4 regions of the Paenibacillus crassostreae genome follow, and region 1 is predicted to be linked to each of the others. Evidence: riboswitches for the same ligand, from Rfam matches in the RefSeq annotation. Region 1 holds a riboswitch; each other region holds the start of a gene.
The links. Region 1 has a riboswitch for thiamine pyrophosphate ahead of LPB68_RS09805 (ABC transporter substrate-binding protein). Riboswitches for the same ligand answer to the same signal wherever they lie in the genome.

Region 1 (2,204 bases):
GTTCATGAGTCTTCCTTATCACCTTGTGTACATTCCATTCTTGCCTGCGAATTAGGTTATAAAGAGAAAGCATATGAAATGTATCTACGTACTTCTCGCCTAGATCTAGACAACTATAATAACGATACGGAAGATGGCTGTCATACAACAAGTATGGCTGGTACTTGGATGTCTGTTGTTCATGGTTTTGGGGGACTACGTGTTCAGAATGGCGTTCTACATTTAAATCCATTCAATCCTGGTCATTGGAAATCCTTCTCATTCAAAGTGATGTTCCGTAGTTCTCGCCTAAAAGTTACAGTTAGCGAACACGATGTGACCGTTTTGAACGAGACGGAAGCACCAGCAAATGTCAATGTTTATGGAAATGATTATACGGTTAATGGATTGAGCCACATCCAAATCAGTATTTAATAGCCTATATTAGAAGACCCCCATACTCCGCGATCGCGGGATGTGGGGGTCTTTCTCGTTCGACTTACTATGTATAATACTTCATGCGATCCATTCCCTTTGCTTACCACCCTTTTCTTGATAAAGAATACGTGTAATGTGAACGTCAAGAATGCCATAATTGGGATCCTTTGGTCCGTCGAACCACTCTTTCAAATCATCATTCCAGACTTTTTCCTTTAAACTATCATTCGTACTGATTGAACAGGTACCTTCGATCTCCAAACTATCTTTTGTTCCACCGATTTCATACCCGAGAAGCAAGGATATATTAGGATTATTCTTCAGTTCTTCTACTTTATGTGTTCTCAGATCGGTCGCCAAATGTAGGCTCAAACCTTCATTAAACAGTACCATATATCTCTGTTTCGGTTTATTTCCTTCAATCGTAGCCAATGAACAAATCTTATTTCGGTCTAAAATCTTTGTTATTTCTTGCTCAATCATTGTTTTTTCCATAGGTCTATTATTCACCTTTCTTTTACTAGGAATCAATTTCATATCATTTATTATGCCCACCATCTTACTTATAAACCGTCCCTTGAACAAGTGCCTACTGGACACTATCACCGTAGTGGATTATAATTCATATAGAAACGCTTAACTTTATATGTACCAGGGGTGCTGGAATTGGCTGGCTGAGATTGTGTCCCTCTAGACACTGACCCTTATACCTGATCTGGATAATGCCAGCGTAGGAACGTAACCGATATGATACAGCCATATCTATATTGCGCCTACATGCGTCCCGATTACGGGACGCTTTTTTTGTCGAATACAAATAGGACTTATTTAGCTCATGGTCCACCAAAGGAGAGAGAAAGAAGAATGAGAAACCGGAAAGGAATAACTTCACTTCTAATCAGCTTGCTATTAATTGTAGTAGTTGGTTGCGGGAGTAACCAGAATGACCAGGCTTCAAAGCCTAGTAATCAGTCCAAATCTACAACAGAAGGAACGTCAACAGAGTCCAAGCCGTTAAAAGATGTTAAAATTGTGTTGGACTGGACGCCTAATACGAATCACACTGGACTTTATGTAGCGAAGGATCAGGGATATTATGAAGAGGAAGGATTGAACGTAGAGATCATTCAACCGGGTGAAGGTGGCGCTGATACGATGGTTGCCTCAGGGACTGTTCCCTTCGGAATCGGGTATCAAGAGAGCGTGACACAAGCAAGAACACAAGATGTCCCGCTGGTCTCTATCGCAGCAATTATCCAACATAATACTTCCGGTTTCGCAGCACCTGTAGACCGCAATATTAAATCACCTAAGGATTTTGAAGGTAAAAACTATGGTGGATGGGGCTCACCTGTAGAAGAAGCCGTGATGGGTTCCATCATGGAGGCTGAAGATGCGAATGTCTCAGAGGTTAGTATGATCAATATGGGTAATGCTGATTTCTTCACAGCGGTTAAACGTGATATCGATTTCGCATGGATCTTCTATGCATGGACAGGTATTGAAGCCGAACTTCGCAATGAACCACTCGATATGCTATATGTTAAAGATTATTCTGATGAGCTAGATTATTATACACCTGTTATTGTCACGAACGAGAAGCAGATCCAGGAGGATCCTGAACTCATAAAATCCTTCCTTAAGGCAACAGCTAAAGGCTATCAACTAGCTATAAATAATCCAGAAGAAGCTGCCAATATTCTTATTGCCTCCGTTCCTGAGTTAGACAAGGATCTAGTCTTAGCAAGTCAGAAATGGCTTAGTCCACGTTATACAGATGATGCTCC
Region 2 (2,204 bases), 1.7 Mb from region 1:
ACTTGGTTTGAAGAAACCGATGATGGTCTTTATGATTCTGACATTAATCATGGGTCTAGGTTTCCTAGGTATAGAAATTTCAGAATTCTTTACCTATGTACATGAAGGTGCCACTTTATCGACTAGCGCATTCGTATCCGCATTATTCGTGTTATTAGGAACGCATGGTGCTCACGTAGGATTTGGTCTGTTGTGGGGAATAGCAATATTAATTCAAGTCAAGAGACAGGGCTTAACGTTAGCTACTACTAACAAGTCCTTTATATTCTCTCTTTACTGGCATTTCCTAGACGTCGTTTGGATCTTTATCTTTAGCTTCGTTTACTTGAAAGGACTGATGTGACATGATAAGACAGTTATTTCCAATTCGCCATGTAATCGGCTATCTTTCATCCCTCGTCCTTTCTGCTGTTGCCTTAACCGTCCTGCTCGACATTCCCATTGCTTCTAAAATTGGAATTCTAACGGTAACGGCCATTATTCAGGCCTCACTACAGCTATTTGTATTTATGCATATTAATGAATTAGCTAGTACCAAGAAGGAACTTTACATTAATATTGCCTATGCATTATTCGTGGGTCTAGTCACCATTTTCGGTTCCTTATTCATCTTCATCTGGGGCTGGTATAGTTAATAAGAATGTTACAATAATAAAAAATGCAGCTAACCTACTTTTTAGGCTAAGCTGCATTTTTTATTGTACTCGCTTATCTACTGAGGTAATATCAATGTACAAGGAGTGATCAACATGGAATGGTCAGCAGATCAAATTGCCGAGTGGATGTATAACGAAGTAAAGTCCTCTGGCAAATTACTACAAACCGAAGCAGTTACTCATATTTCAGAACATTTCGGTGAACAGTATATATACGTTAATGAACATGGTAATTCATCCATTGCAAAGGATGTTAAAAAGGCTTTTAAGAAATTACATGGTGGAAGAGCTGCTTGGGATCGAGACAGCTTCTACTGGTATTGGACTTAACCCTTCGAATAAAAAAATATTATACATATTTTTGTAAGTTATGTTATATTAGATGCATTATAAATTTAATAAGACCTTTGTATTTCACTAGGGGAGTCTAACGACTGAGATGGAACTTGAAGTTCCGGACCCTTGGAACCTGATCTGGATTATACCAGCGGAGGGAAGTGGAACGGAATCCTTTCGCTCACGCAGTTATTGCTTGAATGGAATTTTCGGCCCAATTATTCCCTTACGGAATGGTTGGGTCTTATTTGTTTACAGAAAGTGAGGAGTTGATAGCGATTTTCTCATTACATGATTTAAATTTCTCTTTTACTCAAACATGTAGTACACCTTTGATTCAAGGATTATCTATGGATGTACGTGCAGGGGAGTTCGTATCACTAATTGGAATTAGCGGTTCGGGTAAGAGTACTCTCCTCAAGCTTATTGCCGGACTCCTGGCGCCTCTTAGCGGAGACATACGAATACATGGTGAAAAGGTACAATATCGGTTAGGAAAAGCAGCCTACATGCCTCAAAAGGATCTACTGTTACCCTGGAGAACCGTTCTAGACAATTGCCTACTACCTTGGGAACTTAATCAGCAACCTAACCGTGGTGATAAAAAGGACTTTATTACAAAAATCCAAGTAGCTTTAAAACAGTTTGGACTTGATAATCATGAACAATCCTATCCCAATGAATTATCTGGTGGCATGCGACAACGTGTTGCTCTTCTAAGAACACTTCTAACAGGGCAAGACCTGTTGTTATTGGATGAACCCTTTGGCTCACTTGACGCCATGACAAAGAGAGAGATGCATCGCTGGCTATTGGAGATATGGGAGGATCTGAAAAAAACAGTTCTCTTCATCACGCATGATCTAGAAGAAGCCATTCTATTAAGTGATCGAATCTATATTATGGCCAAAGATAGTACTCAGGGTGTAGAAGAGATCATTGTCGATTTGCCTAGACCTAGACATTATGAAATGAACTATAACCCTCAATTTATACAATTGAGACGGGATTTGGAGCGACAATTACATGAGAAGACCACTTTCTAAACGCTGGGTACACGATTATGGATGGTTTCTACTACTTGTACTACTGCTCATCATTACTTGGGAATCAGTAGTTCGTCTTGATTGGGTACATTCCTTCATTATTCCTGCCCCCACATCCATTGCACTTGCGTTATATGAGAACAGATATCTCTTAATTGGAAGACAT
Region 3 (2,204 bases), 370 kb from region 1:
AATATCTGTCGTTAGGGGTCCCAATGTATAAAAAGGGGCCTCTTTACAGATTTCAAGCTGCTTATCCATATTTTCTTTTATTAAATGCATGGGTACATGACCAGGACCTTCTACCATCACCTGAACATCATGCTTCCAAGCGATACTCGTCAATTCACCCAGTGTTGCCAGTTCCGCGAATTGTGCCTCATCATTTGCATCTGCGATAGATCCTGGACGCAGACCATCTCCTAATGAAAAAGAGACATCGTACATTTTCATAATTTCACAGATATCCTCAAAATGCGTATAGAGAAAGTTCTCTTGATGGTGAGCAAGACACCATGCAGCCATTATTGACCCACCTCGGGATACAATCCCTGTCATCCGATTAGCGGTCAATGGAATATATCGAAGTAACACGCCTGCATGGATTGTGAAATAATCCACACCCTGTTCTGCTTGCTCGATTAAGGTATCTCTATACACTTCCCACGTCAAATCCTCGGCTTTGCCATTTACCTTTTCTAAAGCTTGATATATGGGTACCGTACCAATAGGAACCGGAGAATTGCGAATAATCCATTCTCGAGTTGTATGAATATTCTTGCCTGTGGACAGATCCATAATATTATCTGCACCCCAACGGGTAGCCCACCTCATCTTTTCGACTTCTTCCTCTATGGAAGAAGTCACAGCTGAATTCCCTATGTTTGCGTTAATCTTCACTAGGAAGTTACGCCCAATGATCATGGGCTCGCTTTCGGGGTGATTGATGTTAGCTGGGATGATCGCCCTCCCCCGAGCAACCTCATCTCTGACAAATTCCGGTGTAACGTTCTCCCGGATAGCGACGTACTCCATTTCTGTTGTGATCAGACCCTTACGCGCGTAATGCATTTGAGTCACATTTCTAGCCCTTCTTGCTCTTAAGGGTTGTCGCTGTAGAGCTGGAAACACTTCCGCTAAAGATTCGCCTCGTGTTTGTCCATTATCTTCAGGTTGTACCGTTCTGCCTTCATATGCCTCTACGTCTCCCCGTCCCTCAATCCAAGCTAAACGATTCGGTTGCAACCCTAAGCGTATGTCAGTATGAATCTCCGAGTCAGTATAAGCACCGCTGGTATCATAGACACGTACAGGTGCATTCTGCTCTTCTCCAGATAATCCCCGAGTCGTACTGAGCGTTATCTCACGCATTGGTACTTGAATGTCTGTACGCGAACCCTTTACATAAACTTTTTTACTTCCCGGAAAAGCCGACAGGTTGATTTCACTCTTCTTCATTTCGCTTGACATTTCATATCCTCCTAGTAAGGTGATTTGATCAAGCGGAGCAAATTCTATGTGCCAAGCATAAACGCCTTCGGCGTCCTTATAAGGACGGTAAGTGTTTAAGCGAGAAATATAAGACATAAAGTATAGCGTAAAACTTATACTTTCTTATATTTAAAAAAGACTGCATCTAAGAAAGAGGCAGTCTTTAAGTACACAAATAGAACTCCAATTCCTCCGCTGGCATTACCCAGATCAGGTTTGACGGTCGATAGTTATATTCTATCCTCTCAGCCTGGCACACCAAGCTCCCGTTACTATTTAATTGTTAAATATTGTATATCAACATAGTCGTGAAAATCAAGTAAATTATTTGGATTAAACTTCTAACGCTTTTTTCAATTCCTCAGAAGAAGCTTCCCACCACTCTTCATTACGGGTAATCAGCAGGTTCTTGAGCGCTCTCTTCTCCCCTACATTCAATTCATCCAATATAATCTTACGCTTTAAGGCTGCATCCAGCTTATTAACGTGATCTGCCAGAATTTTATATCCTCTACGCGCTTCTGTATCGATCCACATCTCGCAAGCTGTCGCTCCACCATAGAGTTGACCTTCTGGTGTACGATCTACCGCCACCCAGACTACCCATACTTGACGACCATTAGGAACATCCTCACGGTTCATAGAGAATTTAATCCCTTTCTCCACTTTACTCTTCGCATGAATCGCACCGACATCCACCTTAGCTTCACCTTGGTCAATGATGACAGGTGATACACTGTTTAGGTCAATCGAGCCCGCTCCAAAACCTGTATGTTTACTTTTGCTACTTACAATATTCAGGGCAATCTGTTTCTTGCCACTTGGTTGGTTGTTATCCATTCTATTATTATCCTCCCACCACAAAACAGAGATATTAGCTCAGATTTCTGACACCTGCTAATTAT
Region 4 (2,204 bases), 2.1 Mb from region 1:
TGCAAGCATTCCTGCTGCCGCATTCGATGCTTGGCTTCCTAGACGATCTCGTTCCAATAGAATAACTTTCATCCCTCTTGCTGACATATAATAAGCGATCGAACTTCCTATCACTCCCCCACCCACTATAATGACATCCGCTTTTCTCACCATGACGAATACCCTCCTAAAAGTTTTTGTGCATGTACATCTTGAGTAACCTCGAAAAACTAGCATCGGAAGCATTTGATTAAATGTCTAAAGCATCGCGGTAATTCTTCGCTGACTGTAATGGGTTGTCTGCAGCTGTAATTCCAGATAGGACTGCAATCCCTGCTGCTCCAGTTACCATAATCTGCTGCACATTTTCAGGTTTAATCCCACCAATCGCGATGACTGGAACACGCACTCTTTTTACAACTTCTTCTAATGCCTTCGTTCCTCTGGCTAGCTGTCCTGGCTTAGAATCTGTTGGGAATATATGTCCATATATTAGATAATCAGCCCCTTGATAACTCATCTGTTCTGCTTCTTGAACATCATGAACTGAACGTCCTATACGCATATTGGCGAAAGCATTTCTGACTGCCCACACCTCCAAGCTTTGGTAGTTTAACTGAACACCCCCTACGCCAGACGCGCATGCTACATCAACTCGGTCGTTAATAATCACTTTACTAAGAGGTACTCCACTCGTTCTTAAAGCCATCACTCCCTTCCATAACTCCAGTGCCTGACTCGTTTTCTCCCGCAAGTGAAAGGCTGTCACATAGGGATGAATAAGTGCCGCTACCCTTGCAAAGTGTTCTAACTCAGACTGACCATTCGAAATCACATGCAATTCTCGCACCCTCATTACACTCCCTTCCATTTTTTCTTCAGACACATTACTGAATTATCAGAAAAAACAAAAAGCCACCTTCAGCATAGAAGGCGGCCTAATATCAATAGTTCATAGAATGCAGACAAATAAATGTACACAAAGCTATCATAACTAAATCTTTCAAGCTCACTTCCCTACGCTGGTATAATCCAGATCAGGTTCAAAGGGTTTGGAATCAAACACATCCGTCTCAGCTAAATAGCACCCCTAGTGATCAATCGTATTCAATTGAATCCATATTAACACATAAATGGGAACAATGACATTCCCAATCTAACAAAACTTTATTACTTACTGTATATACAGGACGTTGCTGTTTGCAGTAGCAGATCATTCTCGGATCACGAACTTACCTACCTTATGTCCTAGTAGCACTAGCGGAAGTACAAATAGTCCTGTCGGTGCATATCGCAACACCTCTTGTAGGGTAACTAGATCTTCGTTGATCATTCTATAAAACAAATATCCCGAATAAGGTAAGATCATGATTAGCGCTGTCACTACTCCCGGAGTGTACGATTTCACAACCAAGGATTGTGCTACATGAGTAAATACATGGACCAACATCAGGGCATTACACCCAACGAATAGAACATAGTGATTCTGCTCAACTGCCCAATAAGTTATGGGTATAAAAACGATGAACTCCACGAAGACAGCAACCGCAAACTGAGATGATTTCACTTCTGACATGTTCTTGACTAATTTCCTCGCAATCATTGGTATGAACCTATTAATTCTAGGGAAGTTCTTCTTCATCCAGGATTCAACAAATATGATTTCTTCTAGATCATGGATCATAAATACCGCTAGAAATAACCACATCAAGGATTCTATCGACAGGAAAGAGTCAGTTAAACCCATTGCAAATCATCTCCTGATCCTTTGACTTCCTTGCGTTAACCTTCTGCCCATTCTTTAAAAAGGTGGATCATTTCTTCTAAATTTCTTAATCCGCCCGCACCTTCAAACTGTCCATCTTTGATCCAGCATCTTACCCAATCATGATCATCCCGATCTATAATGATCTCATTTAATTCCTTCCCCGCTAATTCAGTCTCAAGTATTGGTACCGTTACTCTCCACCCAGGGGTATCGATCGATTCGATCTTTATTACATGAATATGCTCCCATGCATCATCACAATGACTCTCGTACCAATCTTCTAACCACTTCAAATCACTCATCTACCTCATCCTTCTTCCTTGTTAGTTATCAAATAGCTGTTTCATATGTTGACTTAAAGGTTCATTATCTGAGAATAAATCAGGATCCTCGCGGAGCATTTCTGTCAGAATGTCAGTCATCTTGACCGTGTCACATATTCGTACAACCGCATCGC

Region 2: another riboswitch for thiamine pyrophosphate. It lies ahead of LPB68_RS17500 (ABC transporter ATP-binding protein); the one in region 1 lies ahead of LPB68_RS09805 (ABC transporter substrate-binding protein).
Region 3: another riboswitch for thiamine pyrophosphate. It lies ahead of thiC (phosphomethylpyrimidine synthase ThiC); the one in region 1 lies ahead of LPB68_RS09805 (ABC transporter substrate-binding protein).
Region 4: another riboswitch for thiamine pyrophosphate. It lies ahead of LPB68_RS19265 (thiamine phosphate synthase); the one in region 1 lies ahead of LPB68_RS09805 (ABC transporter substrate-binding protein).

What each region holds. Positions count from the first base shown of each region.
Region 1 covers NZ_CP017770.1:2,088,718-2,090,921, forward strand. Annotated here, with positions in the region: gene LPB68_RS09795 (glycoside hydrolase family 65 protein) at 1-414, shown strand, start outside; gene LPB68_RS09800 (pyridoxamine 5'-phosphate oxidase family protein) at 496-912, opposite strand; TPP riboswitch at 1,061-1,171, shown strand; gene LPB68_RS09805 (ABC transporter substrate-binding protein) at 1,282-2,204, shown strand, end outside.
Region 2 covers NZ_CP017770.1:3,799,888-3,802,091, reverse strand. Annotated here, with positions in the region: gene qoxC (cytochrome aa3 quinol oxidase subunit III) at 1-343, shown strand, start outside; gene qoxD (cytochrome aa3 quinol oxidase subunit IV) at 345-635, shown strand; gene LPB68_RS17505 (DUF6953 family protein) at 750-986, shown strand; TPP riboswitch at 1,066-1,169, shown strand; gene LPB68_RS17500 (ABC transporter ATP-binding protein) at 1,193-2,038, shown strand; gene LPB68_RS17495 (ABC transporter permease) at 2,019-2,204, shown strand, end outside.
Region 3 covers NZ_CP017770.1:2,463,057-2,465,260, forward strand. Annotated here, with positions in the region: gene thiC (phosphomethylpyrimidine synthase ThiC) at 1-1,278, opposite strand, end outside; TPP riboswitch at 1,470-1,579, opposite strand; gene LPB68_RS11460 (YwhD family protein) at 1,633-2,139, opposite strand.
Region 4 covers NZ_CP017770.1:4,167,230-4,169,433, reverse strand. Annotated here, with positions in the region: gene thiO (glycine oxidase ThiO) at 1-153, opposite strand, end outside; gene LPB68_RS19265 (thiamine phosphate synthase) at 230-835, opposite strand; TPP riboswitch at 977-1,081, opposite strand; gene LPB68_RS19260 (HXXEE domain-containing protein) at 1,193-1,726, opposite strand; gene LPB68_RS19255 (immunity 53 family protein) at 1,762-2,049, opposite strand; gene LPB68_RS19250 (AAC(3) family N-acetyltransferase) at 2,071-2,204, opposite strand, start outside.